Linked DNA regions of Flammeovirga agarivorans. Each later gene encodes a partner of the first gene's protein in a complex. Links are inferred from orthologs where the notes say so. Each region holds a gene or a part of one and is shown in the gene's direction. Other genes may lie near its edges.

The links.
Region 2: the proteins of hisH (region 1) and hisF are in contact, whole or in part, in a crystal structure (PDB 6RU0), measured with the Thermotoga maritima proteins. The link is inferred for Flammeovirga agarivorans from one-to-one orthologs. Residues at the interface, in WP_004080484.1 of Thermotoga maritima: Asn15, Arg18, Arg22, Arg117, Leu118, Pro119, His120, Met121, Gly122, Trp123, Asn124, Asn134, Gly135, Tyr136, Tyr138, Val140, Tyr158, Glu180, Lys181, Ser182, Ser183, Lys184, Ile185; in WP_004080486.1 of Thermotoga maritima: Met1, Leu2, Ala3, Arg5, Ser40, Glu41, Asp45, Glu46, Ala70, Glu71, Ile73, Asp74, Ile75, Pro76, Phe77, Asp98, Lys99, Ser122, Gln123, Glu161, Thr195, Leu196, Asn247, Arg249, Glu251.

What each region holds. Positions count from the first base shown.
Region 1 is NZ_JABAIL010000001.1:1,041,463-1,057,733, reverse strand. Bases 4,896-7,615 are described here. They hold hisH (imidazole glycerol phosphate synthase subunit HisH), read left to right. Parts: upstream 4,896-5,821; coding sequence 5,822-6,409; downstream 6,410-7,615. Other genes in these bases: pgeF (peptidoglycan editing factor PgeF), read left to right, coding at 7,280-7,615; hisA (1-(5-phosphoribosyl)-5-[(5-phosphoribosylamino)methylideneamino]imidazole-4-carboxamide isomerase), read left to right, coding at 6,411-7,145; HGP29_RS04280 (alpha-amylase family protein), read left to right, coding at 4,896-5,662. In the rest of the region: hisC (histidinol-phosphate transaminase), read right to left, coding at 1-698; HGP29_RS04300 (Kelch repeat-containing protein), read right to left, coding at 734-1,714; HGP29_RS04295 (TIGR01458 family HAD-type hydrolase), read left to right, coding at 1,930-2,706; HGP29_RS04290 (SixA phosphatase family protein), read right to left, coding at 2,709-3,194; HGP29_RS04285 (hypothetical protein), read left to right, coding at 3,472-3,708; more of HGP29_RS04280, read left to right, coding at 3,791-4,895; more of pgeF, read left to right, coding at 7,616-7,987; HGP29_RS04260 (SRPBCC family protein), read right to left, coding at 7,971-8,528; HGP29_RS04255 (CheR family methyltransferase), read left to right, coding at 8,682-12,593; HGP29_RS04250 (BLUF domain-containing protein), read left to right, coding at 12,590-13,024; HGP29_RS04245 (response regulator), read right to left, coding at 13,057-13,446; HGP29_RS04240 (hypothetical protein), read left to right, coding at 13,564-15,549. UniProt on the Escherichia coli protein: IGPS catalyzes the conversion of PRFAR and glutamine to IGP, AICAR and glutamate. The HisH subunit catalyzes the hydrolysis of glutamine to glutamate and ammonia as part of the synthesis of IGP and AICAR.
Region 2 is NZ_JABAIL010000010.1:159,553-175,957, forward strand. Bases 7,819-10,672 are described here. They hold hisF (imidazole glycerol phosphate synthase subunit HisF), read left to right. Parts: upstream 7,819-8,794; coding sequence 8,795-9,550; downstream 9,551-10,672. Other genes in these bases: carB (carbamoyl-phosphate synthase large subunit), read right to left, coding at 7,819-8,622; panD (aspartate 1-decarboxylase), read left to right, coding at 9,798-10,148; HGP29_RS23720 (lysylphosphatidylglycerol synthase transmembrane domain-containing protein), read left to right, coding at 10,276-10,672. Also shown: holA (DNA polymerase III subunit delta), read right to left, coding at 1-787; HGP29_RS23685 (hypothetical protein), read right to left, coding at 909-1,970; HGP29_RS23690 (cytochrome c oxidase subunit I), read right to left, coding at 2,076-3,968; HGP29_RS23695 (cytochrome c oxidase subunit II), read right to left, coding at 4,007-5,032; HGP29_RS23700 (deoxycytidylate deaminase), read right to left, coding at 5,252-5,707; more of carB, read right to left, coding at 5,806-7,818; more of HGP29_RS23720, read left to right, coding at 10,673-11,295; rfaE2 (D-glycero-beta-D-manno-heptose 1-phosphate adenylyltransferase), read left to right, coding at 11,282-11,770; HGP29_RS23730 (acyl-CoA-binding protein), read right to left, coding at 11,817-12,068; HGP29_RS23735 (DUF2147 domain-containing protein), read right to left, coding at 12,106-12,495; serA (phosphoglycerate dehydrogenase), read right to left, coding at 12,655-14,544; HGP29_RS23745 (MmcQ/YjbR family DNA-binding protein), read right to left, coding at 14,683-15,033; HGP29_RS23750 (TonB-dependent receptor), read left to right, coding at 15,305-16,405.

The sequences.
Region 1 (16,271 bases):
ACCTGTTTGTTAGCGAACATCATACCTAACCTTAGACCTGCCATACCCCAAGCTTTAGAGAAGGTCTGTAATACAACAAGGTTTTCATACTCCTCTAATTTTCCAATAAAACTAGGCTCAGATGAAAAATCGATATAAGCCTCATCAACCACTACAATACCTTTAAATTGCTCTAATAGTTGAATAATCTTATCCGATGAAACTGCATTACCTGTAGGGTTATTCGGAGAACATACAAAGATGATCTTAGTATTATTATCAACTGCATTTAATATACCTTCAACATCTAAATCTAATGTTGAAGTTAAAGCCACTTTTCTTAATTCTACATTATTTAATGCAGCACTTACTTGATACATACCATAAGTAGGAGGAAGAATAACAACATTCTCCTTTTGAGGCTCAACAAATGCTCTGAATAGCAAATCGATCGGCTCATCACTTCCGTTTCCTAAGAAAATATTTTCTGTTGGAATACCTTTAAGCACCGAAAGCTTTTCCTTTACTGCTCTTTGATATGGATCTGGATACCTATTGTAAGGCTCACCTGTAGCTGTGCCAAATGGATTTTCATTGGCATCTAAAAATACATTTTGATCTGAAACTTCTTCGAATTCGTCTCTTGCAGACGAATAGGGTTCCATTTCTTTAATGTGATTTCTAATTAATTTTTGTATATCAGTAGTAATTTTTTCCATAGTTGGATTGCAATTGAAACAGTATTAATAGCACACTAATTCAACAGTTTATCAATACCTAATACAAACACTGTTGATGAATATTGTTCTTTTCCTGATGAATTTTGCTTGATACCTCCAAAGATAACCAATTTATCTTTAGAAATAGTCGCTCCCATTCCTCTTAACTTGCCAATATTTGTTTGATATCTTTTCAAACTACCCTTTAAAGTATCATAGATAAAAATCTGCTCGTTACTAAAAAGAATGATATAGTGACGGTATTGTGTAACAGCTGCGTCGACAATTGGTTCTGGTAATTTACCCACTTTTACCCATCGATTCACCTTTATATTATACATAAAGATATCGTCTACTGCTTTTTCATTTCTACCACCAAAAGTGTATATTTTTCCATCAACAGTAGCTCCATAGGTAATCATTTGCTTTGGCATACTTGCCAATTGTTTCCAAGTACTGTTTTCCGGATTGAAGGAATACAAGGTATTTGAATAGGTATCTTCATCTAACATCCCTCCAAAAGCATAGATGATATTCTTTGATACCGCCAACCCAGATTTGTATAAAGGTTGAGGATTTACTGATACGTCCTTTAAAAATGGTATTTGTGCGTTAAAGTTGACTTCTCTAACGTTGATATCTATGTCGTCAATATTTTCGTCGTGTTTACTTTCATTTCCATTCAATAGAAACATTGAACCGTTGACAGTCGTTGCATTAATATTCTTTTCAGCACGTATATGTATAGGAGTCAATTCACTCCATATTTCTCTATCTATATTAAATAGTAAGATATTATCGAAGTTTTCTCCCGATTTATTTTCCCCTCCTATTACAAACGTTGATGTCCCATTGCTACAATAACCCATATATGCTCTTGGCTGTGGCAGAGGTGTAGATCTTATAAACCTCACAGTAGCATTTTCATATTCTCTAAAATTTGCAGAGATACAGGATTGTAGTAAAACACCAACAAAACAAAGGAAAAACCGATATTTTGAAGATGACAGCTTCATACTAGTTTAATTTTATTAAGTACAAAAGTAATACATAGGTAAGTACTATCATTGTTTGTATGTTCTAATAGGTGTTATGTTTAGTTAAAAATAGCGACAAAAGTCAATGATTAAGGTATCCAAGAAAAAACTACTTATGTAGAAGCCACTGCCTGTTAGCTAATTCGACGATTTAAAATGTATTTCAACTAATAAATTAATTATCCTTTTTGACCATGAAACTTCAAGATATACAAGGTATTTTATGCGACCTTGACGGCGTATTGTACAATGACTCTCAACTCATTGATGGAGTAATCGAAAGTATCAACACATTAAAAAATAGAGGGTATAAATTCCTGTTTGTTACCAATACTTCTGGAGTAACTTCTGACGAGTTATTTGTTCGATTAACGAATATGGGTATACCTGTCTCGAGTGATGAAATTCTAAGTCCTCCATTAGCTGCATTGAATTATGTAAAAGAAAAAAAGTATAATACGGTAGAAGTATTAGGTGGACACTCGATAAAAGAATTATTCTACAAAGACTTAAAAAAAGATATTGACAACCCAGAAGCAATTATTGTGGGAGATATTGGTAAGAATTGGGATTATCAATTAATGAATTCATTATTCAATAAAATATTAAATGGAAGCGATATTATTGGGCTTCACAAAGGAAAATTTTGGAAGTCTTCTGATGGGCTTAGAATTGATATTGGAGCCTTCATTAAAGGATTAGAGTTTGCCACATCCAAGGAATCTATTTGTATTGGTAAGCCACAAAAAGAATTCTATGAATCAGCAATAAAAAAAATCAATATATCTCCGAATAACTTATTAATGATTGGCGATGATATTATTGGTGATATTCAGGGTGCAAAAGAAGCAAATCTCACCGCTATACAAGTCAAAACGGGAAAATACAGAGAAGAATTAACGAAGAATGCGATCATTCAGCCTGATATAATCGTTAATGATTTCAATGAATTAAAAGACCTATTACCTTAAAATTAGCGACCAGTATATCTAACCAAAGATTGTCCTGTCGCTTGTGAAATAAGTGCCCAAGAGTCAAAATCAAATGTAATGACCAAAGCATCTGCAGGCGACAGTGAATTAATTTCCTCTCCGGTTAAATACTCCGCAAAAAACGACAATGTTGGATTATGTCCAACGATAGCCACGCAATCTGCTTCATCACTTCTTTCATTGACAAAATCTAATAGCCTACCCACTGTAGCATCATAAAAGTCTGATTCTGCGAAAGATGCCTCTTCAGGGATTTCCAATTGTTCTAACAATACCTGAGTGGTTGCCTTAGTTCTTTCAGCATCAGAATAAAATACTATTTCAGGTATATATGTGCCAGATTTAATCCTTTTTGAGGTATGCATGGCTTGCATATATCCTTGTTGGGTTAATACTCTTAATTTATCTTCTACTCCAAAATAAGGTGATTCCGCTTCAGCATGTCTTATTAGTAATAGTGTCTTCATTGATCTGGTTTATTGTTATTATTCTTGCTTTTTAATTCGAATTGAATTTAATCATTTTTTTATAAAAAAAGGAAATCATTTCTCTCAATCTTCGGCCATTAATCAATTGAGTTGAACCTTTACTACCAATGTATCTATTTTCCTTACTATCCATGCTTAAATAAAATGACTTTTGCAGAATAAATTGTATAACAAGAATTTTTTTTCAAGACATTTTTTGATTAATATAGCATAGAATATTTTCCAATTTTACTTTAAATTTTAAATCAATCTCGTAATGAACGAAATCGAAGAAATTGTATTTAATGCGATCAAAAAAGATAAGGATTATCTAAACGTTTTGAAAAAACAACTGAAAGACACAAATCCGTTTACAGTTGCCGTTCAAATGCAAGATGATCTTAAGAAAGTAGATCAACACCAGGGAATTTATGATACAATTTTATCAAAAGTAGATTTGTATAAAATAGCCACAAAATTAAATGAAAAGCGTCCTTACAACAAAAAATCATAACGCTTTAACAACACAAACAAACTCTTCTAAGAAACACTTGGAAGAGTTTTGCTTTTTTTAACCCTATCATAAATTGTAAATAATGACAAAATTCTACAGCTTTTTACGTGTATTCGTTTACCTTTTTATGGGTAGTTTATTCGTAAACTGTTCCTCTAATCAGCAACAAGAAGAACAAAAATTGAAACATACATTCGAAATTTCTACTTCCACAGAAGACATTCAAGATCATAAAATCATCATCTACCAAATGATGACAAGGTTATTCGGTAACACAAATTCTACCAATAAACTTTGGGGTACACTGAAAGATAATGGCGTTGGTAAATTTGATGATATTAATGACGATGCACTTCAAGGCATCAAAGACTTGGGGGCTACTCACGTTTGGTATACAGGGGTAATTGAGCATGCCGTTATCACTGATTATAGAAAATATGGAATCCATATTGACGATGCCGATGTTGTAAAAGGTAGAGCAGGGTCTCCTTATGCCATTAAAGATTACTATGACGTAAATCCAGACTTATCCAACAAAGTCAACAACCGTTTAGAAGAGTTTGAATCATTGATTGAAAGAACGCACAAAAATGGTTTAAAAGTAATCATTGACTTTGTTCCCAATCATGTAGCAAGAAAATATCATTCTGACAAAAAGCCTAAAGGTGTTGTAGACCTAGGAGCTGATGACAATACAAAAGTAGGCTTTGAAGCCAACAACAATTTCTATTATATCCCTGGAAAACCATTTGTTGTTCCTTCAGGATATGTTCCATTAGGTGGGGATAAATTCCCAACTGCAGACGGCAAGTTCAACGAAAACCCAGCTAAGGTATCTGGTAATGGAGCTGTTACTAATACACCTTCTGTAAATGATTGGTTTGAAACTGTGCGTTTAAATTATGGTGTCAATCACCTATCTGGAAATGGCGAAAAAGTGTTTGATATTAATGGAGATGTGCCTTCAACTTGGAAAAAAACACTTGCTATCTTAAAATATTGGACAGAAAAAGGTGTTGACGGTTTCCGCTGTGATATGGCAGAAATGGTCCCTGTTGAATATTGGGCTTGGATGATTCCTCAAATCAAAGCTATTAATCCTAATATTAGATTTATTGCAGAAGTTTATAATCCTAAAGAATACCGCAACTATATCTTCACTGGTAAATTCGATTACTTATATGATAAAGTTGGTGTTTACGATACTTTAAGAGCTGTAATGGAAGACCGTCCTGGCTCTTCACTTGCACACCTAACTAAGGTTTGGAAAGATATGGATGGGTTCAACAACCATATGTTAAGATTCTTAGAGAACCATGATGAGCAACGTATTGCATCAAAAGAATTCTCTAAAAACCCTTACCCAGGTATTCCAGGCATGGCAGTTAGTGCAGCACTAGGTAGTGGTCCGGTAATGGTCTATTTTGGACAAGAAGTAGGTGAACCTGGTGCTGGTGAGTCTGGTTTTAGTGGAGATGATGGTAGAACAACCATTTTTGATTATTGGGGTGTTCCAGAACATCAAAAGTGGGTCAATGACCATAAATATGATGGTGGAAAATTATCTGATGCTCAAAAAGCTTTAAGAAATAAATACAAGCAAATCCTTCATGCATCTACTAATGATGCTGCTATCCGAAAAGGTCAACTTATAGATCTTCAGCAATTCAATAATACTAATTCTAGTTACAACTCTGAAAAAACTTATTCTTTTATCAGATACGTTGGAAACCAAAGAGTGTTAGTTGTTGCCAATTTTGAGAATCAGGCAATTACAACAGAAGTAATCATTCCTACGATTGTTCAAGAAGCAATAGGATTAAAAGGTAATGAAGTGATTGATGCTAAAGACTTAATATCTGGCAAAAACATTAAGCTTGATTTTAACAGTGCTGATGAAAGCGGTACTAGTATTTCGATTCCAGCTAATGATGCTTACTATATTGAATTTTAGTTAGGCACTTTGCTTTAACAAGGGAGGGAATTGATGAAAATTTATCATTGATTCCCTCCTTTTTTATTAAAATTATCAATGGTGTTTTCATTCTGTCGAAAGAATCTTAATTTTGAAGTAAAATCAAACGCTGTCAAGCACCAACAAAAAAACTGTTGAATGAAAGTTGCTATTATTAAATACAACGCAGGAAACGTTCAATCTGTGCGTTATGCATTACAACGTATCGGAATTGATCCTATCCTAACAGACAATCCTGAAGAAATAACATCAGCAGACAAAGTGATTTTTCCTGGTGTAGGAGAAGCAAAGTCTGCAATGGATTACTTGAAAGAACGTAAGTTAGATCAATTAATTAAAGACCTAAAACAACCGACTTTAGGTGTTTGTTTAGGACTTCAATTAATGTGTAATCATTCAGAAGAAAGGGATACTGATTGCTTAGGAATTTTCGATACCAACGTAAAGAAATTCCAAAGTGAAATTTTGAAAGTTCCTCATATGGGGTGGAATAATATTCATGATCTAAAAACAGATCTTTACAAAGGCATTCATGAAAATGATTATGTTTACTATGTACATAGTTATTTTGCAGAACTTTGTGAAAACACTATTGCTGTAACAGATTATGTTAATCCATACAGTGCCTCATTGCATAAGGATAATTTCTTTGCAGCACAGTTTCACCCAGAGAAAAGTGGTGATGTTGGACAGAAAATCATTCAAAACTTTATAACAAACTTCTAACATGTCTCACAAACTTGATATCATCCCTGCCATTGATCTAATTGATGGTAAATTGGTAAGATTATCACAAGGTGATTATGCTCAAAAAACTGTTTACGCGGACGATCCTTTAGTCATTGCTAAGCAGTTTGAAGATGCAGGAATTAAACGTCTACACTTAGTTGATCTTGATGGAGCAAAAGTGAAACATGTGGTAAACTATGGTGTTTTAGACAGAATTGTTTCCAATACTTCTTTAGTTGTTGACTTCGGTGGAGGTATCCAGTCGGACGAAGATCTTCAAAAAGTATTTGATCATGGTGCTGAAATGGTAACATGTGGCAGTATTGCTGTTAAAGAGCCAGAGAAGTTCACTTCATGGATTGAGAAGTTTGGCGCAGAAAGAATGATTCTTGCTGCAGATGCAAAAAATAAAATGATTGCTGTTAGTGGATGGCAAGAAGATTCGAAAGTCCCACTTTTTGATTATCTTCAAGATTACACTACTAAAGGAATTACTAAAGTACTTTGTACTGACATTTCTAAAGACGGTATGATGCAAGGTCCCAATACTGAACTCTACCGTGAAATTATAGCACAATTCCCAAATATGGAATTAATTGCTAGTGGAGGCGTTAGTAAATATGAAGACTTAGTCGCTTTAGAAGAAGCAAAAATACCATCAGTTGTTGTAGGTAAGGCCATTTATGAAGGCACAATATCGATCGAACAGATCTACGCACACAACAGCAAATAAAAATATTTATAACAGTGGCTATCATGGCCACTGTTTACCTCCATTAAAAGCCTATGATCCCCAAATTACAATTCGATTTACTTGAACCCTATAAGCACCAAATAAATCATTTTATAACCACCAGAACAGGTGGAATGAGTCAACCACCATTCAATACTTTAAACTTGGGAAACATCAATAAAGATAGATTAGAAGATGTTTTAGCCAATAGACAAATTGTAAAAGAAATTCTTGGTTGCGAACGACTTTTTGTTGGAGAGCAAAAACATACGAATACAGTTGCCATCGTAAAAGAAGAGCACTTACCTTCTTTAATTGAAGAAGAAAACCCTTTTCCTGAAACCGATGGTATTATTACTAATGTCAAAAACATTGGTTTATTAACCTTGGCTGCAGACTGTACCCCAATCATATTATTCGACCCTCAAAAACAGGTCATTGGTGTTGTACATTCAGGTTGGAAAGGTACTGAATTAAAAATTCTTTCAGTAGCACTACAAAAAATGATGGATGAGTTTGAATCGGAAGCAAAAGATATTCTTATTTGTTTTGGACCATTCATCAAAAAAGAATCTTATGAAATAGGTGAAGACGTTATTGAACTTTTCAAAAATGCATATCCAGAAATTATAGATGAAGTTATTTTACCTCATCCAATTGAAGGCAAAGCATTTTTAAATATAGAAGCAGCTCAACTGGCACAGTGTAATGCTTTCAATATTCCTTCAGAAAACATTCAATTTCTACCTTTTGATACTTACACAGATCATAGGTTCTACTCTGCAAGAAAAGCTGCTCCTATGGAAACAGGGCGTTTCGGTGGAGTTATTGTATTGAGGTAGTTTTACTAGACTCAACTACCAGTTTTAGTTCTTCTAAAGCCACTTGATATTGAGTGGCTATTTTTTTGTTATAGTCAGACATATAGGCTACAAGTCTCACCATTGGATTAAATCCAAAATCACCTTTCTCATTCCAAGTAACTAATGTTCCTTGATCACCTCCTTCTAGTGTGAACACTATATCAGAAATAAATGCCCCGTCATTTGTGATCATTTGTAGTTGTATTTCATCATAAGGATTCGAAGATAAAATCTTCAATTGTGCCTTTGACCCATCATTTCCAAACCATGAATGTACTGCTCCTTCTCCTTCTTCTGGACCTAAAAACTGTGGGTCTACTCTACTCTCTGGATCTTCTAACTTAAAAGCCCACTTTTCCCACTTTTGTAAATTATCTATATAAAAAAATATCTTGGAAGGTTTAGATTGTATCAGTACTTGTTCATTTACTTCATAATGTGAAGGAAGGAATAACCCTACTCCAAAAAATAGAACAAGAATAGAAAATACACCTAAAGAAAATGATCTAATTACATTCATTGTTTAGTTATTATTTTGATGACAAAATTAATGGAAATTTTATCATCAATTCAATATAGTTTTTACATTCTTTCTTTATAAATTTAGGTAAAAGGTATTACAAAGTGTATTTTTAGTTTTTGTGCATTTAAACCGGTTTACTAGATAACTGATATGATAACTGAACAACCAAAGTACATTGTAGGAATTGGAGCGTCTGCTGGAGGCTTAGAGGCCATCAAAGATTTCTTCATCAATTACCATGCAGACAATGACTTAAGTTTTATTGTTGTTCAACATCTATCTCAAGATCATAAAAGCTTAATGAGTGAGCTTTTAGAAAAAGTAACTCATTTAAAAATCGTAGAGGTAAACCAAGATCACGCTATTCTCAGAAACCATATTTATCTTATCAATAACCACACTACACTTCAAATCAAGAACAATAGAATTGTAGTTACAGAAAGATCTGATAAAAACAAGACGCTAACTTATCCTATCAACTTACTGTTTGATAGTCTTGCAAAAGAAATCGGGAAAAAAGCTATTGGAATAGTCCTTTCAGGGACCGGGAGTGATGGATCTAAAGGTTTGAAAGCTGTCAAAGACTATGGTGGTATCACAATGGTACAACACCCTGACTTAGCTAAATTCAATGGGATGCCTTTTTCTGCAATTCAAGCAGCTAACCCGGACTATATCTTAAGCACAAAGGAAATGTCAAATCTTTTAAGTGATCTAACGGTTATTGAAAATGGTAATTCCTCAGAAGAATCCATCAAAAATATTGAGGATATCATTGATTTAGTTTCTACGAATGAAGGTATCGATTTCAACCTGTACAAAAGTCAGACTTTATACAGAAGGATCTTGAAAATGATGGAATACCAGGACATTCATTCTATCAAAGAGTACTACGATCACCTTCAATACCATCCACAAGATGTAAAAAAGCTATGCAATAGCTTTATGATTGGTGTGACGACATTCTTTAGAGACCCTGAAGAATGGGAATTTTTAGAAGCAGTTGTTCTGCCAAAAATACTCACAAAAGATATTATTAGAATTTGGTCTATCGGCTGTAGTACTGGTCAGGAGGCTTACTCTATTGCAATTTTAGTAAGAGAACTGTTAGGTAATAATGCAGCAGTTAAAGATATAAAAATATTTGCTACAGATATTAATGAAAATGCCATTCACAGAGCATCTGAAGGCTTTTTCTCTGATAGTGAAATACAACATCTGCCAAAGAAATACCAAGAAAAGTATTTTGACTTCAATGGTAAATATTATGAGGTAAAAGAGGATATCAGAAGCATTATCACTTTTGTTCAACATGATATTCTATCTACCCCTCCTTTTTTAAATATAGACCTAATTACTTGTAGAAACTTATTGATATATCTTAATCAAAGAACTCAGAATAAAATTCTGAATACCATTAAGTTTTCTATGAACAAAGGAAGTTACCTCTTCCTAGGCCCTTCGGAGAAAAACTTCTCTGATAAATATTTAGAAGAAATCAACGTAAAAAGAAAGTTCTTCAGACTTAAAGAAAAGTTCAAAATTATTGATATGGATAACACTTCAAAAATCAATAAAAAAGTAAAAAAAGCAGACCAGAAAACGGAAAAAGTTGCCCCTCTACCAACTAAGTATTTTTCAGAATTAGAAAGAGGGCTTATCAACTATTTCTGTAACTCTTTTATCGTATTAGATACAGATGAGAATATTATCTTTTCAACTGATGATATAGGCAAATACTTAAAGTTTCCGAAATCTGAATTAGTCCTTAAGGAAACATTAGAATTCGAGATCTATATCGATATTATCAGAGAGGTGAAAAAGGTAATTGCTGATGGTAATACAAGAAGACTGAAGAAGTTAAAGATAAATGCCAACAGTCAGGACCAATCTGATATTATTATCAGAAGGATGAGGACTTCAGATGGCGAAAACTTAATCATTATTGAATTCTCAACCAGTAATGATGACAAAGAAGAAGATATTATCGATCAAGACAATAATATCAATAACCTCAAAAATGAGATCAAACAACTTCACTTGGAACTAAAAAGAGCCAATAAGAAGATTGAAATGATCAACGAAGATTATCAGGTAAACAATGAAGAACTGATGTCTTCAAATGAGGAACTGCAAAGTAGTAATGAAGAGTTACAATCCGTCAACGAAGAACTTTATACGGTTAACCAAGAATATAAAGATAAACTGGATGAGATTTCCATCCTTAATGATGACTTTTTAAACTTATTCCAGTCAGCCGGTATTGCCAGTCTATACTTGGATAAAGACTTAAAGATTAGAAGGATTGCTCCTAATGCATCCAAATTTTTCGGGATAGAAAAGGAAGATATTGGTAGAAGTATTCTTCAGTTTAATACTTTCTTTGAAATTGAAGATGGTTTGATTTCTATTATTGACCGAGCTATCAAGAGCAAAGAAATCCAGGAAATTGAAATTAAGAATGCACAAAACTTATCTTATTTACTTAGAGTTTCTCCAATTGGTTCATATAATTCTAAGAGCGATGGCATCATCTTGTCGTTCATTCCAATAAGTGAGTTTAGTCCTATTATTCAATTAAATAAAAATGTTGAATTGTATAGTAAAGTGATTGAAAGAACTAAAGCACTATATGAATATCAACAGATTTATTCTTGGAGTTGGCAAAAGGACAACAACAGTTTTCATATTGATGAAAAAGCTAAAAAATTCATCAACTATAATTCATATGAAACTTTCTTCTGGAGAAGTCTCGAAGAACAGTTATCTGAATACCATAAAACTGAGTTTACCCGTAAAATCAATAATAGTATAAAAGATGGCAGTAGCTTTACTATGAGCCTATCAGTTGGGCGATATATTATTGAATTTACCTGTATGGCTAAGATGACCAAAGGTAAAGTTTCTCACTTATATGGTACCATTAAAGACAATACTCAATCTGAATTAAATAGAAAGAAGCTAAAGCAACTCGCTTCTACATATCTTGAGTTATCAGATTTAGATCAATTTGGTACTTTTAAGATGAAATCTAACGCTGAAAAGTCTGTAAAAATCAATGATACTCTGTTAAACTGGTTTGAGTTTAATTCTCAAGAACACAACTACAGCCTTGATGATATCATCGAACATATCCATCCAGAAGACAGAGGTGAATTTGCTAAAATCACTCAACAGAAAAAATTTAGTATAGTCGTTCGTTTCATTACTCAAAGTAAAAAGACTCTTTTCCTTAAGTTCGAGGGAGTCAATAAAACTTTAGAAAAGAAAGACAGAACCATGCTACTTGCCATTGTATTTGATATTAGTGATAGTAAGTCGCTAGAAATGCAATGGAAAGAAACGGTAAATATTGCAGAAAAAACTACACAAACCCTTGCCTTACAAAACGAGCAATTAGAAAGCTATACTTACATCGCTTCTCACAACATTCGTTCACCTCTCTCAAACTTATTAGCTCTTATGGAGTTATACGAAAATGAGAAGAGTGCAGAAGAAAGAGAGAACTTTATTGATCTATTTAGAAAAGCACTTCATCAGTTAGAAAAAACAGTCAATAATTTATCAGATGCCATAAAAGTACAGCAAAATATTAGTCTTGAACGTAAAGACATGCTGATTAAAGAGGAATTGATGAAAGTGATGGATGTGTTATCTGGTCAAATCAATAAATATGGTGTTTTAGTAAGCTTTGATATAGAAAGAGGTTTAAGGATTAATTACCCTGAAGAATACCTGAAAAGTATCTTCTTAAACCTAATGAGTAATGCTATTAAATATAGATCTAATGAGCGACTCCCAATTATAGAAGTTGAGGCTTACGAAAAGGATCATTCCGTATTTATTGAAATAAAGGATAACGGAATTGGCATTGATTTAGATAAATTTAGTCATAGAATATTTGGTATGTACCAGACATTCCATGCTAACCAAGATGCCCGAGGTTTAGGATTATTCCTTACAAAAAACCAAATTGAAGCTACAGGAGGTACAATTGCTGTAGACTCTACGGTTAACCAAGGCACTAAATTTATGATTACGATACCTAAAGAAAAGATATGATTCACGGATATATATATAGCAGCGAAAGCAAAGAACCATTTGACCACGAAAGCTTAACTAAGCTACAGGAACATTCTTCTAGAAAGAATAAAGAACACAGAATTACGGGATACCTTACTTTTAAGCAGGGTATTTTTATACAATATATTGAAGGTCCAAAAAGTCAATTGGATCAATTAATTCAAAACTTAAAAAGGGATGATCGACATACATTTATCAATGAGTTGTATTTCGAGAAACCAGATCGAATTTTTGAAAATTGGAATATGAGATATATTGATTTTGATGATTTAATTGAAATTGGTTTTCATGAATTATTAGAAACAGCATTCTTTACAATCAACAATAGTTTTTTTACCAAAGATGAATCTATTGAAAAGATTAACAGAATGTTAGAGAAAATTGCTGAAGTAATGTACAAGCCTAATTAAACTATTGTTTAGTTAAGTACATTAAAAACATACTAACCATTTTTTAAGTCTGTAGCTTCCAACACCTTAGACTTAGAAAGTGGTTTTTCTATATACCCAGCTATATTTGGATTGTTATCTGCCTTCTCTTTATCCATAGGGTGAATACTTGAACTCAGCATATAGATCGTGTAATTCTTTATATTCCCAGACTCTACCAATTTATCTACTACTTGCCAGCCATCCAAACCTGGCATATTAAGGTCCAAGAATAAGATGTTTTTGTGGGTATCTTCTTTAAAGTTATGTTCACTTAAAAAGTGATCACCGCTTCTAAAAAATAGTGTGGGTATTTCTCTTAGTACTTCCAGGCTATTTAGTATGATTTTAGCTATTTCAATGAGTAGCTCATCATCATCAATAAATATCAGTTGTTTCTTCATGAGTAGAGTTAGAGTTTTTTTAACAATATACAAATTTCATCTTTGTATTTTAAATCACTTTTAAAAAATAACAGATAAGATTTTAGTAAATTGCGGTGATAGTATCTATTTCAATTCATGTATAGAGAGACTCTAAGGCTAATTTGTATTACTTTTTTATTCCTTACAATATCAAAGGTTTCATTTTCACAAACAGAAGATAGTACGTCTTTACAAAAAATAAAGGTAAAAGCGTATGTTCCTTTTATTGTTGGAGACTCTGTATACAAATACAAAAAAGATACAGTTGTTTTTATACCAAAAGGTATGTTTGAGGAAGATTCCCTTTCCCGACAACATTCTACTGAGTTTTATAACAACCTACAGAAAATTCTAGGAAAAAGACGTTTAACTAGGGAACTTTCTAACCTACTACTAGTAAACAATGCTGTTGCAGATACAACAGATGAATTAGAAGAAGATCTGTTGAACACAGGAATGTGTTTTGATGAAAAAATTGTTAGGAGTATCACCTTTATTCGTCTTCCCCCTTTCGGTGGAGATGTTCAGCAGCCGTATCCAATTATCACAACGAAGGTCACTAAGTATGCCAATGGTATTCATAACCGTACCAAGGAATATGTAATAGACAACAACTTGATTTTCAATGTGGGTGATCTCATTTCTGACAATGAAATTTCTGAAAGTGAACGTATTCTCCGTACATTACCCTTTATCAAGGACGCTGAAATTTATGGTTGTGAATTGCCTAATAATCTCATAGATATCTATGTCGTTACGAAAGATCAATGGACGATTGGTGTAACCGGTGGTACTTATAATCGAAATGATTTTGGTGCAGGTGTTTACAATTCCAATTTCCTTGGTATGGGTCAATATGTTGCCATTGGAGGAATTTACCAACCTGATTCTCCAAAAGGAAAATTAGGATTTGACGTACAATACAATTACCGTAATATATCAGGTACTTTTATCGATGTTGAAGGATCTTTTGTAGACAGTTACGATCGAAGTCTCTATGAAGTATCGACCAAAAGAGATTTCATTACTTCTGCTACGAAATGGGCAGGACAATTAGAGTATCATAACAACAGGGATCGCTATGGTTATGCAACCTCTGATAGTGCTTTTATGGACTTAGGTGACACCGTCAATTATGATAACTTTTGGGAGTCCCATCATTATAGTTACCTAGGTTTTTGGGCTGGTAATTCTATCCAACTCAATAAGTCAAAAAATAGAAACCTTACTTTTAGTGCAGGGGTCGACAAATTAAAATTTAAAGACAGACCTGCTGACGTCTCTGCTGACACATTGTATAACTACCAAGATAAGACACATTATATAGGCACAATTACAGTAAATGAAAGGCATTATAGAAAGCTTAGTTATTTACAAGGTTTTGGTAGAACGGAGGACGTTCCATATGGATGGCTCTTTGATGTAACTGCAGGCTTTGAAGACAATGAGTATTATGGTAATCGGCCCTACATTGGTGCCTCTTTAGATGTTGGACAATTTACACCCATTGGATACTTTAGAATCAACGGTAATTACGGAACTTTTTACAATTCAAAATACCAACAGCAGATTGTCAATGTTCGCTTCCAATACTTTACAAATCTCATCGCAATTAATAGGAACTTCCTAAGAATGTTTCTTTATGTTGATTTGACACAAGGCCAAGACATGGTACCAGGTGACTATTTGTACTTTGTAAACAACGAGTTTTTCACTGATTATAATATCAATCCTTTAACCAAAAAAGGAAGTAGTAGAATTCAAATCGCACAAGAAAATGTTTGGTTTACTCCATGGTACTTTTATGGATTTAAGTTCTCAATATATCAAACAACAGAAATAGGATTAATGAGAGATAATGACAATGTTTCTTTCTCATCTGATAATATTTTCTCAGCATTCGGTTTAGGAGTGAGAACAAGAAATGAAAACCTTGTTTTCAACACTATCGCTGCAGATATGAAATACTACCCCAATACCGTAAATAATGGTTCCAAAATTGGATTTAATGTATATACTGAGATCACATTACCTCTAAAAGATTTCAGGCCAACTAAACCAAAGTTTATACCTTTTGAATAAAAAAATAGAGATACCTCATAAAGATATCTCTATTGACAAATAAAACTTAACGTAATAACACTCAATCAAACTAATAAAGTTACACTACACTTGATGTATGCCTTTTTTGACATCCATACTTCACTTATTAGTCGCTCACTTGTAAAGAATCATATACAATTAACTAACACCTAATTATTGTTTCTTTAATAGTAGAAAATAGGTCATGAGACTGTAACACAAATAATCAATCAAATTTTGAGAAGTAAACCCAGGAGCAAATACTCCTGGATTATTTGAATGCGAAAAAAACTGAATTGGAGTTATTAAACCTTATAGTTACACACCACATTGAGTTCCTGTATTTTCAATATTAATTCTATCACAGCCTACAGTTAAATATCAAGGCAAGTGGGCAAATCAACTATTTTGAACTCTTTATTCGTCCATCAATTGGAGTGTAAACTTCTTCAATCGGTATAAAGAAGTAAACTAATTTCTTGATTGTGATTTTTGATAATAACAGTAATTCTTTCTCATTTTTAATTGATCAGTAGCAATTGTTTTTTCATTTTCTATGCTGTAAACATACTACATAAGTTACATTGTTACCAAAATAGTTTAAATTTGTTTAGAATAATCTATTAATCAGTGATTTTCAGACACAATCATCAATATTACTTCAATAATGCTCTTTTAATTAATGCAACGGGTTTAACTTGGTGAATTTTCAATAAATGAAT
Region 2 (16,405 bases), on another replicon or contig:
TTTTTGAGAAATAGGTAAACAAGGTCCCTACTACAAGAATAAAAGGATTGCTTTTAGCATTTTCATTGAAATACATCACAATTCTATTGGCTTTCAAAACATCCTTAACACCTAATGCATTTTGTAATTCAAATACATTATATTCTCTGCTAATTCCTATATGCTTTGAAATTAACGATTCTGTGATTTCTGTTTCCTCATTATAATTTAACATCAATTTCTCCAATTCATTAGAGATTCTCGTTAAATCATTGCCTATATATTCAGCAATCATATTGACTGCTCGATCTTTAATCTTATAATTTTTCTCTTTACAAAAAGTCTTTATCCAACCAGGAATCTTATTATCGTAAAGCTTTTTAGTATCTAAAAGAACAGCATTTTTATCGACTGCTTTTTTTGCAGCACCTCTTCCGTCTAATTTCTTATTTTTAAGACAAATCACCAACACTGTAGTTGGAACTGGGGTTGTTGCATATTGTGCGAACATTTCCTGACTTGACTTTCTATTTAAATCTGGAAGATCTTGACCTTCTTTTACAATAATAACCTGACGCATAGCCATCATTGGAAAGCGTCTTGCACTTTCTAATACTTGTACTAACGTTGTATCTTTACCGTAAAGAATAGTCTGATTGAAACTTTTCTCAGCATCAGTTAAGGCATTCTTTTCTACGTATGAGGCAATTTGATCAATAAAAAAAGGCTCATCACCTTGCAATACATACAAAGGAGAAAAGTTACCTTCTTTCATCTTATTCAAGATAGAATCTGCCGTAAATGCCATAAAAAAGTTTGTTCTTAATTGTGAAAAATTTCGTGGTGCAATTTAGATGTTGAAAAAGGAAAAGAAAAGTATTACTTAGTGTTTATCATCAATAAAAACAAAGAAGAATAAAAAATAAGAATTATTCACCAGGTTGCACTAGAATTCCATATTCAATTACCTTTTCTTCAATAACAGTCCCTATTTCATTAAAACCATTATAATAGGTCGGGTCCAATATAAACACAACATATACTTTAGTATCTCCAGTTTGACTTGTCTGTGTTTCCCAATCAATCACAGATGGGTTTGAACCACTTTCATTACTAGCTATCCAAGCTTCAATATTTGCTTGTTTTTCTTCATCGGTATCCCCTTCTATAGTCTCGTAATATATTGGGTTAGCTTCACAAGGATCATTACCAAAAAATGGGTTTCTCACTCGTTGTCCATTTCCTAAAGTAATCACCTCTTTATTTATATTCTCCGCCTGACAATATGGATTACCTAAGAGTTCTGCATCATCACTACGTAATTCATAGTACTTCCTCTTGACATCTCTATATTCAGAATAGACTTTACCAATATCTTTCGCGTAAACTACATTCTTTTTCTCCTCAGATTTAGTGACTTCATTTTCAATATCAATCTCTGTAATCTGAGCTGTATTTGTAAAATTCTTATCATCAAAAGCGAAGAACCTACCAATAGATTTAGCAGTATATCTTAAATCAAAACCTGAAGGACTTGTCGAACCTTGGTTATTGAACGCATTTTGATCCCATTGAAGCCTATCGTAAATAGGGTTAACTAACTTAATATAGGGAATACCATTCTCGTACCTGATAATGTTATTGTCTCTATAAGTAACTGCCCAAACGGAATCCAAAACCCACTCTTGATTTTCATCACTCCTTTTATAGCGTTGTAATCGATGGTTAGTATGACCAAACCCGTCTTCATAAGGCTTATCTATTCTTTCCATCAATTGGATTGAATTTTCATAGATAATGCCATCATCTCGGTCTGAACTATCTTGATCAATCAGAATACTATCTATCTCATACGTAATGTACCACCCTTCTTCTATTGGATAATATTGGCTTCCATCAGAAAAATTTGGTCCTTGAAAATCATTTTGAGAACAAGATAAAAGAACCACAAGAAAAAATATGAATAAGGATAATTGGCGAATAACAGTCATTTCTTTGATTGATTATTTAAGTAAATATATAAAAAAAACCCTACCAAATAGTAGGGTTTAAGATACTTCTGATAAAAGTATTTATATAAATAAACTTAAAGTCTATTAAATGAAAGGGTTCTTTTCTCTGTGATCAGCAAGATCTTGGAATTCACCTTCTAACTCAGCTAAACGACCTTCTTCAGGTGTATTTGAAGCTTTTGTTTTAGAGAAAGGAACAGTTTGTGGAATAAAGTCACCATAACCATCATCCTCAGCACCTGGCTTAGAATAATCGTATGGCCAACGATATACAACTGGAAGTGGACCAGGCCAGTTACCGTGACCAGGAACTCTTGGAGTTGTCCACTCTAATGTATTAGACTTCCATGGGTTCAATGGAGCAATTCTACCTCTAAACATACTCCAGAAGAAGTTGAATACGAAAATAAATTGACCTGTTACTGTAACAATCGCTGCAATTGAAATAAAAGTATTTAAATCAGCAAAAGTTGAGAACGCATCGAAGTTTGTGAATGAGTAGTATCTTCTTGGGAAACCTGCGATACCAATGTAGTGCATTGGGAAGAATACCATATAAGCACCTAAGAACGTTAACCAGAAGTGAACATAACCTAAAGCTGTATTCATCATTCTACCAAACATTTTTGGGAACCAGTGGTAAACACCAGCCATCATACCAAAGAATGCTGCAGAACCCATTACTAAGTGGAAGTGAGCTACTACAAAGTAAGTATCATGAAGTTGGATATCTAAAGCAGAGTTACCAAGGATAATACCTGTTACACCACCTGAGATAAATAATGATACTAAACCAATTGAGAACAACATTGCTGGAGTAAATACGATATTACCTCTAAATAATGTTGTGATATAGTTGAATGCCTTTACCGCAGATGGAACTGCAATAATCAGCGTCAAGAACATAAAGATCGTTCCTAAGAATGGGTTCATACCAGATACGAACATGTGGTGTGCCCATACAATAAATGAAAGGAACGCAATACCTAACATTGAACCAATCATCGCTCTGTAACCAAAGATAGGCTTTCTTGAGTTTGTAGAAATAACTTCTGAAGTTAAACCTAAGGCTGGTAATAATACGATATATACCTCAGGGTGACCTAAGAACCAGAATAAGTGTTGGAATAAGATTGGGCTACCACCTGAATGAGATAATAACTCACCTTGGATATAAATGTCAGATAAATAGAAAGAAGTACCAAAACTACGATCAAACACTAATAAAAGTGCTGCTGCAAAAAGTACAGGGAACGATAACACACCGATGATCGCTGTAATAAAGAACGACCAGATAGTAAGAGGAAGCTTTGCAAATGACATACCTGCAGCTCTCAAGTTAATTGTCGTTGCGATATAGTTGATAGATCCTAATAATGACGATGCAATAAAGAATACCATTGACACTAACCATAATGTCATACCTGTACCAGAACCTGATACTGCTTGAGGTAATGCTGATAATGGAGGATAAATTACCCAACCACCAGAAGCAGGACCTGTAGAGATGAACAATGATGCTAACATGATTACTGATGCTAGTGCAAATAACCAGTACGATAACATGTTCATAAATCCTGATGCCATATCACGAGCACCAATTTGTAAAGGAATCAAGAAGTTGGAGAAAGTACCACTTAATCCAGCTGTTAATACGAAGAATACCATAATGGTACCATGCATCGTTACTGCAGCTAAATAAAAAGTTGTATCCATTTTACCAGACTCAGTGATCCAATCACCTAAAAGAGGTCTTAACCACTCTAAGTTAGCTTCCGGGAAACCTAACTGAATACGGAATAATAATGATAAACCACCACCAATGATGGCCCAAAGAATACCTGAAATAAGGTATTGTTTAGCAATTACTTTATGGTCGTAAGAGAACACATAGTTTGTCCAGAAATTGCCATGGTGATCATGGTGATCATCATGACCCACTGCGTTATGTTCTACGTCTAATACTACGCTTGCCATGTCTATGATTCTTTATAGTTATTTCGTTGTATCTAAATTTAGTTTGCTTGAGCTACGCTATCTTTCGACTTCTTAGCTTCCCACTCAGCCATATAGTCAGGATTTTTCTCTAACCAAGGCTTTTGCTTTTGTAACCAAGCATCATACTCCTTTTGCGTTACGATCTTAACAATCTTACGCATACCAAAGTGACCGTATCCACAAACTTCTGTACAAGCTAATTCGTAATTAAATTTAGCATTGTTAGTTTTCTTACGCATCTCCTCAGTAGTAATTGTTGGAGTAAACTTAAAGCGTGTTGGCATACCTGGCACGGCATCCATCTTCACTCTAAAGTGAGGTAAGAATACAGAGTGAATTACATCAATTGCTCTAATCTTCAATTCCACCTCTTTACCTACTGGTAAAACGATTTCACGAGCCATAAAGTCATCTGTAGCATTCACATCATCAAAGTCCACACCCATTGAGTTAGTATTATCGATATTTGCCACATCGTACTTACCCAATTTTAAATCTTTACCTGGGTAGCGAATCTCCCATGCAAATTGTTTACCCATTAATTCAACTTGGATTGCATCGTCATGTGCAGGTGCTGTGATGTCAGACCACGCTCTCCAACCGAAGATTACAAGTACTGCCATTACAATTGCAGGAACTGCTGTCCAAGCAATTTCCAACATATCGTTATGTGGATAATAGTGAGCTTTTCTTTTCTCCGAATGTTGAAAGAAAAATGGGAAAGTGAACAGAAGAATGTGTGTTAATGCAAATGCAGCAAACACAATTCCTAACGTAATGTTAAATAGTGAGTCTGTTTCTTTACCATGGATTGATGCAGCTTCAGGAAGGAAATACTGTGAGGCGTCGTTATACGACCAGTAAATCAAGCCAAACCCTACTACCAATAAAATTGGAAAAATAGCAGCGTTTATCTTATTACTTGATGAAACTTTTTTTTCATCTCCTTTAGCAATCCCTACTAAAGTGATAATTCGATAAACCAAAGCCAATACAGCTATGATTAATATCGCACCCGTGGCAAAAAGTAAAGCCGTTGTCATACCTTCTTAATAGTGTGTAGTTTGTGATATACTTTTTTATAGTGACAATTTGATCGTCGAAATTGTTTTATGTGAAGTTCAGTTCGCATAAAAATTCTCTCAAATATATTAAAGAAAATTGGTATTGATGATAAATATCATGCTTTTTTGATGACTAAATTCGATATTTTATAAAAAGGGCATGAATATCAAGAAGATAAAAACAAAAAAGTCACTTTTTTAGTAAGTGACTTTGATTACTTCAATACCTGCTTTTCTTAATAAATCCAACCCTGAAGTATCCCTATATTCTCTTTTATAATAGAACTTAACTATACCTGCTTGTATGATAAGTTTTGCACATCCAAAACAACAACTATCCGTACAATAAATACTTGCTCCATCTGTAGAATAAGTGGACTTCGCTGCCTTAGTAATCGCATTAGCTTCGGCATGTAATACTTCCTCTTTTGTTTTAAGCACAACTGTCTTCTCACCTGTCTCTTCGTTAGAAGACTCTAATTCAAACTCACAAGCATTATCAAATCCTTTTGGTGTACCGTTATACCCCATAGATATAATATTGCCATTCTTAACAATTATAGCTCCCACTTTCAAGCGTACACATCTACTTAACTCTGCAATAGATTCTGCACATCGCATAAAAGCAATATCAAATTCTTGACCTCGACTCATGACAAAAAGTTTTACGTCTGACGTTAAAAAATTACGATTGTAAAAAAAGCTCACGACTAAATAGCCGTGAGCTTCAAATATATTCTTTTCAGAAAAAATTATCTACTTAAGTAAAGATTTCTTCTAGAGTAAATATCTCTAAAGTACTCATCTTTTAAGTTGTCGATGAAGTAGATTGCTTCACCTGTAGACTTCATTTCTGGTCCTAACTGCTTATCAACATTAGGGAATTTATTGAATGAGAAGACAGGTACTTTGATTGCGTAACCTTTCTTCACTGGCTTGAAGTCAAAGTCAGTTACTTTGTTCTTACCTAACATCACTTTAGTTGCATAATTTACGTATGGCTCTTGGTAAGCCTTACAGATAAATGGAACTGTACGAGATGCTCTTGGGTTCGCTTCAATGATGTATACTTTATCATCTTTGATCGCAAACTGAATATTCAATAAACCTTTTGTTTTCAAGGCAATTGCAATCTTCTTAGTGTACTCTTTGATTTGCTCAATCACTAAGTCTCCTAAGTTATATGGAGGCAATACTGCATAAGAGTCACCTGAGTGAATACCGGCAGGCTCAATATGCTCCATAATACCGATGATATAAACATTTTCACCATCACAGATCGCATCTGCTTCTGCTTCAATTGCACCGTCTAAGTAATGGTCTAGAAGTACTTTGTTACCTGGGATATCTCTTAAAGTTTCAACAACATGTTGCTCTAATTCTTCCTCGTTGATAACGATCTTCATTTTCTGACCACCTAATACATAAGAAGGTCTTACTAATAGAGGGAATCCTAAATCTTCAGCTTTATCTAAAGCCTCATCAGCAGTTTCGATTACATCGAATTTAGGGTAAGGGATATTATTCTCTTTCAATAATGTAGAGAAGCTACCTCTATCCTCTGCTAAATCAAGTGCTTCATAACTAGTACCTAAGATTTTGATACCATACTTAGTTAACTTCTCAGCAATCTTAAGTGCAGTCTGACCACCTAACTGAACGATTACACCTTCTGGTTTCTCGTGTAAGATGATTTCGTAGATATGCTCCCAGAATACTGGTTCGAAGTATAATTTATCTGCAACATCAGGGTCAGTCGATACCGTTTCAGGGTTACAGTTGATCATGATTGTCTCATAGCCCGCCTCTTTAGAAGCTAATACACCATGCACACAGCAGTAATCAAACTCAATACCTTGACCAATACGGTTAGGACCTGCTCCTAATACTACAATCTTTTTCTTCTTAGTAGTGTTTGATTCATTTTCAGAATCAAAAGTTGAGTAGAAATAAGGAGTTTTCGCCTCAAATTCAGCAGCACATGTATCTACTAACTTGAATTGACGTTTGATGCCCATTTCCTCATAACGCTTATTGAATACTTCAGATTCTAAACAACCTAAAGTATGAGCGATTTGACGGTCACCAAATCCTTTTTCTTTTGCTTCACGCATTAGTTCAAAAGGAATTGTATCTACAGTAAACTCAGATATTTTCTTTTCAACTAATACTAGATCTAAAATCTGACGTAAGAACCACTTATCAATTTTAGTAATCTTACGAACAGTTCTCATTGCGATACCAAGCTTCATTGCATCCCAAATTGCAAACAATCTATCCCATGATGGATGCTCCAATTTGTAAAGAATTTCATCTTGGTTCGTATTTTCTTTCCCATCAGCACCAATACCATTACGTTTAATCTCTAAAGATTGGCAACCTTTCTGTAATGCTTCTTGGAAAGTACGGCCGATACCCATTACTTCACCTACAGCTTTCATTTGTAGACCAAGTTCAGTATCTGCACCTTTAAATTTATCAAAGTTCCAACGAGGGATCTTAACAATTACATAATCTAATGCAGGCTCAAAGAACGCTGAAGTAGTACCTGTAATTGGATTTTTCAATTCATCTAAATTGTAACCAATAGCTAATTTTGCTGCAATCTTAGCGATCGGATAACCTGTTGCTTTAGAAGCTAAAGCTGAAGAACGAGAAACACGAGGGTTAATCTCGATACCAATGATTTCGTCGTCGTTTGGTGAAACTGAGAACTGGACATTACATCCACCCGCAAAGTTACCAATTCCGTTCATCATTTTGATTGCCAAATCTCTCATCTTCTGATACACTGTATCAGGTAAAGTTTGAGCAGGGGCTACTGTAATTGAATCACCTGTATGAACACCCATTGGGTCAAAGTTCTCAATAGAACAGATGATAATTACGTTACCAATGTTATCACGAAGTAATTCTAACTCGTATTCTTTCCATCCTAAAATAGACTGCTCAACAAGTACTTCATGAACAGGTGACATTTCTAAACCTCTTTTTAGAGCTTTCTCGAAATCCTCTTGAGAGTGAACGAATCCACCACCTGTACCACCCATTGTGAATGATGGACGGATTACTAGTGGGAAACCAATCTCTTGAGCAATTTCCTTACCTTCTAAGAATGACTTAGCTGTACGACCTGTACATACACCAACATTAAGTTCAAGCATTTTCTGTCTGAAAAGCTCTCTATCTTCTGTTAGATTGATCGCGTCTACATCAACACCGATCATTTCTACTCCAAAATCTTCCCAGATTCCGGCTTCTTGGCAATCAATCGCAAGATTAAGTGCTGTTTGACCACCCATTGTTGGCAATACAGCATCAATTTCATGCTTTTCAAGAATTTCTCTGATGTATTTTTTCTCCAGAGGTCGGAGATAGACATTATCGGCGGTCACCGAATCTGTCATAATAGTTGCAGGATTAGAATTAATCAAGGTTACTTCGATACCTTCTTCTCGCAATGATCTCGCTGCTTGAGATCCTGAGTAATCAAACTCACAAGCTTGACCAATAATGATTGGTCCACTCCCGATGATAAGTACCGATTTGATGTGATTCTTCTTTGGCATTTTGCTATTCTTTAAAAAACATGACTTAACACTCGGGATGCAAAACTAAGCTTATTTTTAGTAAATGCATCAAAAAATTATAAATAAAATAGCAGAATGCAATTAAAATTGAATTATCTATAAAATATAAAAAAGTTCATTTATCTTTGTACTTTTTCTAAAATCTCCCTGTATGCTAACAAAACGAATAATTCCCTGCCTAGATATAAAGGATGGAAAAACAGTCAAAGGCGTTAATTTTGTGGAACTTAGAGACGCTGGAGACCCAGTCGAACTGGCCCAAATCTACTCTGATCAGGGGGCTGACGAACTTGTTTTCCTAGATATCACTGCAACTGTTGAAAAAAGGAAGACTTTGATCGAATTAGTTCAAAAAGTCGCTTCAAAAATCAATATTCCATTTACTGTAGGTGGTGGCATCTCTAGTGTTGAAGACGTATCTGCTTTATTAAACGCTGGAGCTGACAAGGTATCTATCAATTCATCTGCAGTAAAAAGACCTGAATTGATCAACGAATTAGCCAATGAATTTGGAAGCCAATGTATCGTAGTTGCTGTTGACACACGCTTTGTTAATGGTGAACATATTGTACATGTAAGAGGAGGTAGAACTCCAACAGAGCTTAGAACAATTCCTTGGGTACATGAATGTCAGGAAAGAGGTGCTGGTGAAATATTACTTACCTCAATGGATCATGACGGAACAAAAGCAGGATTTGCTATCGAACTAACTAAAGAAATTTCTACTTCTTTGAACATTCCGGTTATTGCTTCTGGAGGTGCTGGATTAGAAGAGCATTTCATTGATCTGTTTCAACAAAACGGAGCAGATGCAGCATTAGCAGCTAGTATTTTCCACTTTAAAGAAATCTCAATCCCTCATTTAAAAGGGCATTTAAAAGAAAGTAATATTGAAGTAAGAGTATAAAAATACTTAATTACCACTTCATAAAATGAACATACATTCATTAGTTGATCTATAAGGATTCCTAATACAATTGTTCATTTAACAAATATATCTTATTATTGCAGGCACGATTATCTAGCAAACAATACAAAATTAAGTTACTAATTGTAAATCAACCATTTACAATAAAAACTTATACATTTAAGTTTCGTATTTTTGTTATGAAAAGATATCGAATGCTTTATTAAGAAGATTTAAGACACAAACCATGTATATTGAAGTTTTAAAATCAAAAATCCACCGTGTGAAGGTCACACAAGCAGAATTAAACTACGTAGGTAGTATCACTGTTGATCAGGATTTAATGGATGCTGCCAACATCATTGAAGGCGAAAAAGTACAAATCGTTAACAATAATAATGGTGAGCGTTTTGAAACTTATGTAATTACAGGAGAACGCGGTAGCGGTACAATTTGTTTAAATGGTGCAGCAGCAAGAAAAGTACAAGTAGGTGATATTCTTATTATTATCTCTTATGCTTTAATGAAACAAAAGAAGGCAAAAGAATACTCTCCAAAATTAGTTTTCCCTAATGACGATAATAAATTAGAAGATTAATTTATACAGTATTAAAAATACATTTGGCCAACTTGATTCAATGAATTAAGTTGGCTAATTTGTTTCTATAAGCAGTTTAGCTTTATCGAAACGTTACTACACAATTCTCTATTTGGAGATACTAACGATGAAAATACAAGACATTTTAAAATATATTTTTTCGATTTTTTTAGCTGGGATTCTTTTGTGGTATGTCTTAAAAGAGCAAAATATTAAAGAAGTAGCCGAATCTATCAAAGATCTTCATTGGGGTTGGCTCATCCTTTCATCATTGACAGCTATCCTCAGTCACTACTTTAGAGGATTAAGATGGGGGCTTATGCTAAAACCATTAAACTTAAAGACAAGCAACTCTAATCTTTTTATGGCAACAATGTCAGGATATGCAGGAAATGTAATCATACCTAGATTTGGAGAATTTTTCAGATGTGGTATCCTCCAAAAGCTATCTGGAATTCCTGCAAAAACATCATTTGGTGCCGTAGTCATTGAAAGAGCTATTGATTTAGTAGTATTTATTATTCTTTTTTCAATTGCCTTTTTCAGTCAATTCGATATTTTATATCAAATGGTACTTCCATTTCTTGAAGGAAATGAAGCCCAAATGAATCAGAAGTTTATATTATTAGGAGCTATCCTACTTTTCTTCATTACAGGGATTTTCATCCTTTATAAAGTAAGAGACCGTTTATCAAAAACAAAGATATACAGAACAATACACTCATTAATCCTTGGAGTTATCGAAGGAATGCAAGCTGTATTTAAACTAAAGAGAAAAGAATTTATCATTTATATTGCCTATACAATTGCAATATGGCTTTGTTACTTTTATATGAGCTATGTCGTATTTAAAGTTTTAGATGAAACAGCACATTTATCTTTATTCGTCGGCTTTGTAATGATGATGATGAGTGGACTAGGTATGGTAATCCCTACTCCTGGAGGCACAGGTTCCGTTCATTTCTTTGCCTCACAAACATTAATGGCCTACGGTATTTCAGCAACTACTTCTATTGCTTATGCCTTAGTAATGCATACCTCTCAAACTGTTATGATCTTAACCGTTGGAGGTATTAGTATTATCATAGCTAATTTCAAAAAAGGACATCAACAAACCACATTAGAAATTCAAAATGAAGCACAGTAAAGAGAAAATTGTTGACTTAAATAAAGCTCTTCAAATAAGAAAAGAGTGGAAAAATAACAATGAAAAAGTCGTTTTCACTAATGGCTGTTTCGACATCGTTCACCTAGGCCATGTAGACTACCTTGAACAAGCTCGATTAAAAGGTTCTAAAATGATATTGGGCTTAAATACTGATGCTTCTGTAAAACGTCTAAAAGGCGATGAGCGACCTATCAATAATGAATATGCAAGAGCTAGATTACTTGCTGCTTTTGAATTTATTGATATGGTAATATTATTTGGAGATGACACTCCCTTAGATTTAATCTCAACACTATTACCAGATGTCTTGGTAAAAGGGGCAGACTATACAATCGACAACATTGTAGGAGCGAAAGAAGTCTTAGAAAATGGCGGAAGTGTAGAAACCATTGAACTTGTAGAGGGTTTTTCTACCTCTTCAATAATAGATAAAATAAGAAAATACGGTTTATAAAAAGAAAGGGTAGTGATTAATTCAAAATCACTACCCTTTCTTTTTGTTATCCTTCTAATTGATTCACAAGAACAACATATTGCGACTCTGCTTCCTCAGCAGAAGTTCCTTCAATTTTTTTCCAGGCATCCCATTTAGCATTACCTTTAAAATCAAACCCTCCGGGTCTTTCTGTATTTACATCCCCTTCTGTCGCTTGCTTAAAAAGGGCATATAATTTTAATAGATCGTCATTCGATGGTCGCTCAGACAATTGGTTTACTCTTACCTGAGCATCTTTAAAAGCTTCTGAAGCCATAATAAATGTGTGTTTTGTTTAAGGTGTATTTAAAAAATTATTGAATTACTCTTTTCCAGACTTCTGTTCTTCCAAACAGTTTAATTCCAACATAGCCTCTCATTTTTAAAACATTTGGACCTGCACTTGTAATACTACCACTGTAAGTCTTTCCAGAATCAGGATCATAAACTTCACCATCTTCCCAAGTACCTTTCCCTTTATATTTAAAACCTGTCAGGATATTCATATTTTCAAGTAGAACTTCCCTCTTTGAGGCATCAGGATTCAACTTATCAATTCTAGGACCTCCATCTTCTTCTTTATCACGAAGCATCCAAACGATCTTTCCTACTGCAACATCACCCTCGATTGAAATCTCAACATGTGCATCTTCAAGACCTGTAAGCCAAATACCTTCAATATTTTTTTGCTGCAAATCAGACATAGTTTTTAAATGATTATCGTTTATCAGTTATAATATTTCAGAATCTATCAATAGATAAGCTCTATTGTAAAAATGATCATTCACTTTTAAAAATGCAAATAAAAAATAGGATACACTTTCATGTACCCTATTCCTTATATTTAACCTAAAATGGTTCTATTAATATAATGTTCTAAACTTAATTGTATTATCGATTGCTTTCATATCTTCTAACAATTCAGGATTGTAAGACTGATCGATATCAGTAATCACATAACCGATCTCTTCATTTGTTTTAAGATATTGACCTAAGATATTACATCCGTGTTTAGCAAAAACGTTGTTCATCTGAGCTAAGATACCAGATACGTTTTTGTGAATATGAAGTAACCTATGTCCGTTTTCTAAACGAGGTAACTGAACATTCGGGAAGTTCACACTATTGAATGAGCTACCTGTATTTACATATTCAATCATTTTACCAGGAACAAAATCGGCAATATTTTCTTGTGCTTCCAAAGTACTACCCCCAATGTGTGGAGTTAAGATCAGGTTATCACCTTTAACTGGAGCATCAAAAGTATCATTATTATTCTTTGGTTCAACAGGGAATACATCAATTGCAGCACCTGCTAAATGTTTTGAATCTAATGCTACTTGTAACGCATCTAATTCAACAACTGGACCACGAGCTAAGTTGACAAGGATTGCACCTTTCTTCATCTTATTGATATGCTCACCAGTAAAGAATCTTTTATTTTCTGGTCTACCATCAACATGCAATGATACTACATCAGAAATAGCTAAAAGCTCATCTAATGATGAAAGTTTTGTAGCATTACCTAAAGCAAGCTTCTCTACTACATCATAGTAATAAACATCCATACCTAACATCTCTGCAAGAATAGATAATTGAGAACCGATATTACCATATCCGATAATACCTAGCTTCTTACCTCTTACCTCAAAGCTACCAGATGCAGACTTACTCCACTCACCTCTATCCATTTGACGTAAACGTCTTGGAATTTGACGCATTAGTAAAATGATTTCACCAATTGCCATTTCCACAACAGAACGAGTATTACTAAAAGGAGCGTTGAATACACAAACACCATGTTCTGTACATGCATCTAAATCTATTTGGTTTGTACCAATACAGAATGCACCTACAATCATCAATCTATCTGCAGCCTCTACTACTTTTCTTGTTAGCATTGTTTTAGAACGAATACCCAAGATGTGAACACCTTTAATCTTTTCACATAATTCGTCTTCGTCTAAAGCTCCACCAAGAAGCTCAACTTGATATCCTTCGTCTTCTAATTTTTGTTTAGCATCTTGATGCACATTTTCTAAAAGAAGAACTTTTATTTTACTCTTTGGGAATGATGTTGCCATAGGATGTTTAATCGAGTATAATATTTCATCAAAACTACTAGCCTCCACATCTGCTTTAGCTAATACTTTTTCTCTTTTCACATTTTCAGTAAACGCAAAAAACGTTTTTGCTAATCCTGCCTCTCTAATTTCATAATCAGTATAACCGTCTCCGATAACATAAACGTCTCCGTCTAATGCTAATTCTTTCATCAACTTCACTTTACCTTTATGCTCAGAAAGTGGATTTGAAGCATCAAAACCAGTCACTTCATCTTTATCATTGTAAGTAAAAGTATTTGCATAGATATTCTCTTCTTTAATACCATACTCTTTTACTACAGGTGTAATGAAGTCTTTAAAACCACTGGAGACAATCAATACATTATCTTTCTCTTTTGTGAAAAACTCTCTGTTTCTTTTTACTGATTCAGAAACTAGTTTTTTCAACTCGTCAGACAATTGAGATACATCTTTTTTCGTCGCCTCCAACAACGCTAAACGTTGCTCCAATGCTTCTCTAAAAGACAGTTCTCCAGCCATTGCCTGATCAGTAAGATCTTTAATTCTCTCCCCTACTTCAATTTTTTTGTCCGTACCTTCATAAAGGATATCACTTAAAATATCCAATGCTTCTACTTTGGTAAACGTACTATCGAAGTCAATTACAAAAAATTTCTTGTCAGCCATGATTACTAATTCTGTCTTTTGTTACAATCGCAAACTCAAAAATATTATTTAATCATCAATTATTTATAATTTTCATCCATTTATTACCAAATTATCAACAAAAAGATAGAATTTATTGATTTTTCACACTTTTACAGATTAATCTACAAGTACGTCCTTTATTTTCTTAGGAAGTTTATCGAAGACCAATTGATAGGAATGATCCACCCATTTTTTCACTTCACTGTCGTCCATATCACTATTTACTACTATAGTATTCCAATGCTTTTTATTCATGTGATATCCCGGTAATACAGAAGTGTATCTCTCCCGTAATTCTATTGCCAACTCTGGATCACACTTCACATTTATACTCTCAAACATTTCTATGTTAGTGATCGTAAACACTTTTTCTCCAACCTTAAAAACTAATGTCGTTTCATCGAATAGAAAGCCTTCTGTCACTCCTTTTTTATTAAGACAGTAATTCCTAAAATCTTCAATATTCATAATAGATTATTTTAATTTTCATTTATTTCTTGGGAGATGAACTAAGATAAAAAAATTAGATTAAATCTTCATTTCCATACAACGAATTAAAAACAAAGCACACGCATGGTGAAATCTCCTTTTTTGTACTTTTTCTAGAATTTTACTGTTAAAATGTTTTAAAAATAAAAAGTCAATTTTAACTTGCATCAACTTATTATCAATCTCCATATTTTTTTAAAACAATTCTTAAAGTTCTGTGTTAACGAATGGAACTTAAGAAACAATTATTATGAAAAACTTTCTAGTACTTTTTAATATCTTCATATTAGCTTCTACTGCTTTTGCACAGAAAGGTATTATCAGAGGAACTGTAACGGAACTTCCAAGAAACGAACCTGTACCGTATGCTACTGTTGTTATTCAAGGCACATCTACTGGTGCTACTACCGACGATAACGGTAAATATCAAATTGAAAATCTAGAACCCGGTCTTTATAACATTGTTGTAAATTACGTTGGTTATGGCCCTGCTTCTCAAGAGGTAGAAGTTTCAAATGCTCGCCCTGCAGTTATTAATTTCTCCTTAACTCCTTCTACCCAAGAGCTTAACGAAGTAGAAGTGATTGCCAATGGCTTTTATAAGTCAGATGAAAGCCCTGTTTCAGTACAAAGAATTGGTGTTACAGAAGTTAAAAGAGCACCGGGTGCAAATAGGGATATTTCAAGAGTGTTACAATCACTTCCAGGCGTTGCATCGACAGCATCATTTAGAAATGATATTTTAATTAGAGGTGGTGCCCCAAATGAGAACAGGTTTTATTTAGACGGCATTGAAATTCCTAACATAAATCACTTCGCTACACAAGGTGCATCAGGAGGACCAGTAGGAATGATTAATGTAGATTTTATCGAAAACGTTGAGTTCTTTTCAGGAGCCTATCCTGCAGGTCGCGGCAATGCGCTTTCATCAGTGATGGAATTCACACAAAAAGATGGACGAACTGATCAACACACAACAAATATTATCCTAGGAACATCTGACATAGGTGTAACATTTGAAGGTCCGGTAACAGAAAAGTCTTCTATCATTGTTTCAGCAAGACAATCATATCTACAAGCATTATTCAGTGTGTTAGGCTTACCTTTTCTACCAACTTACAATGACTTCCAATTAAAATATAAATATGAAATTGACCAACGCAATAAAATATCAATTATTGGCCTTGGAGCAATTGATCAATTTAAATTAGCTGATTCACCAGGTGAACCAACTGATGAGGATTATGAAGAAAACCTTTATATCTTAAATAATACTCCTGAGCAAAATCAATGGAATTATACTATAGGAGCTAAATATGAGCACTTTAGAGACAATTCAACATTTACATTT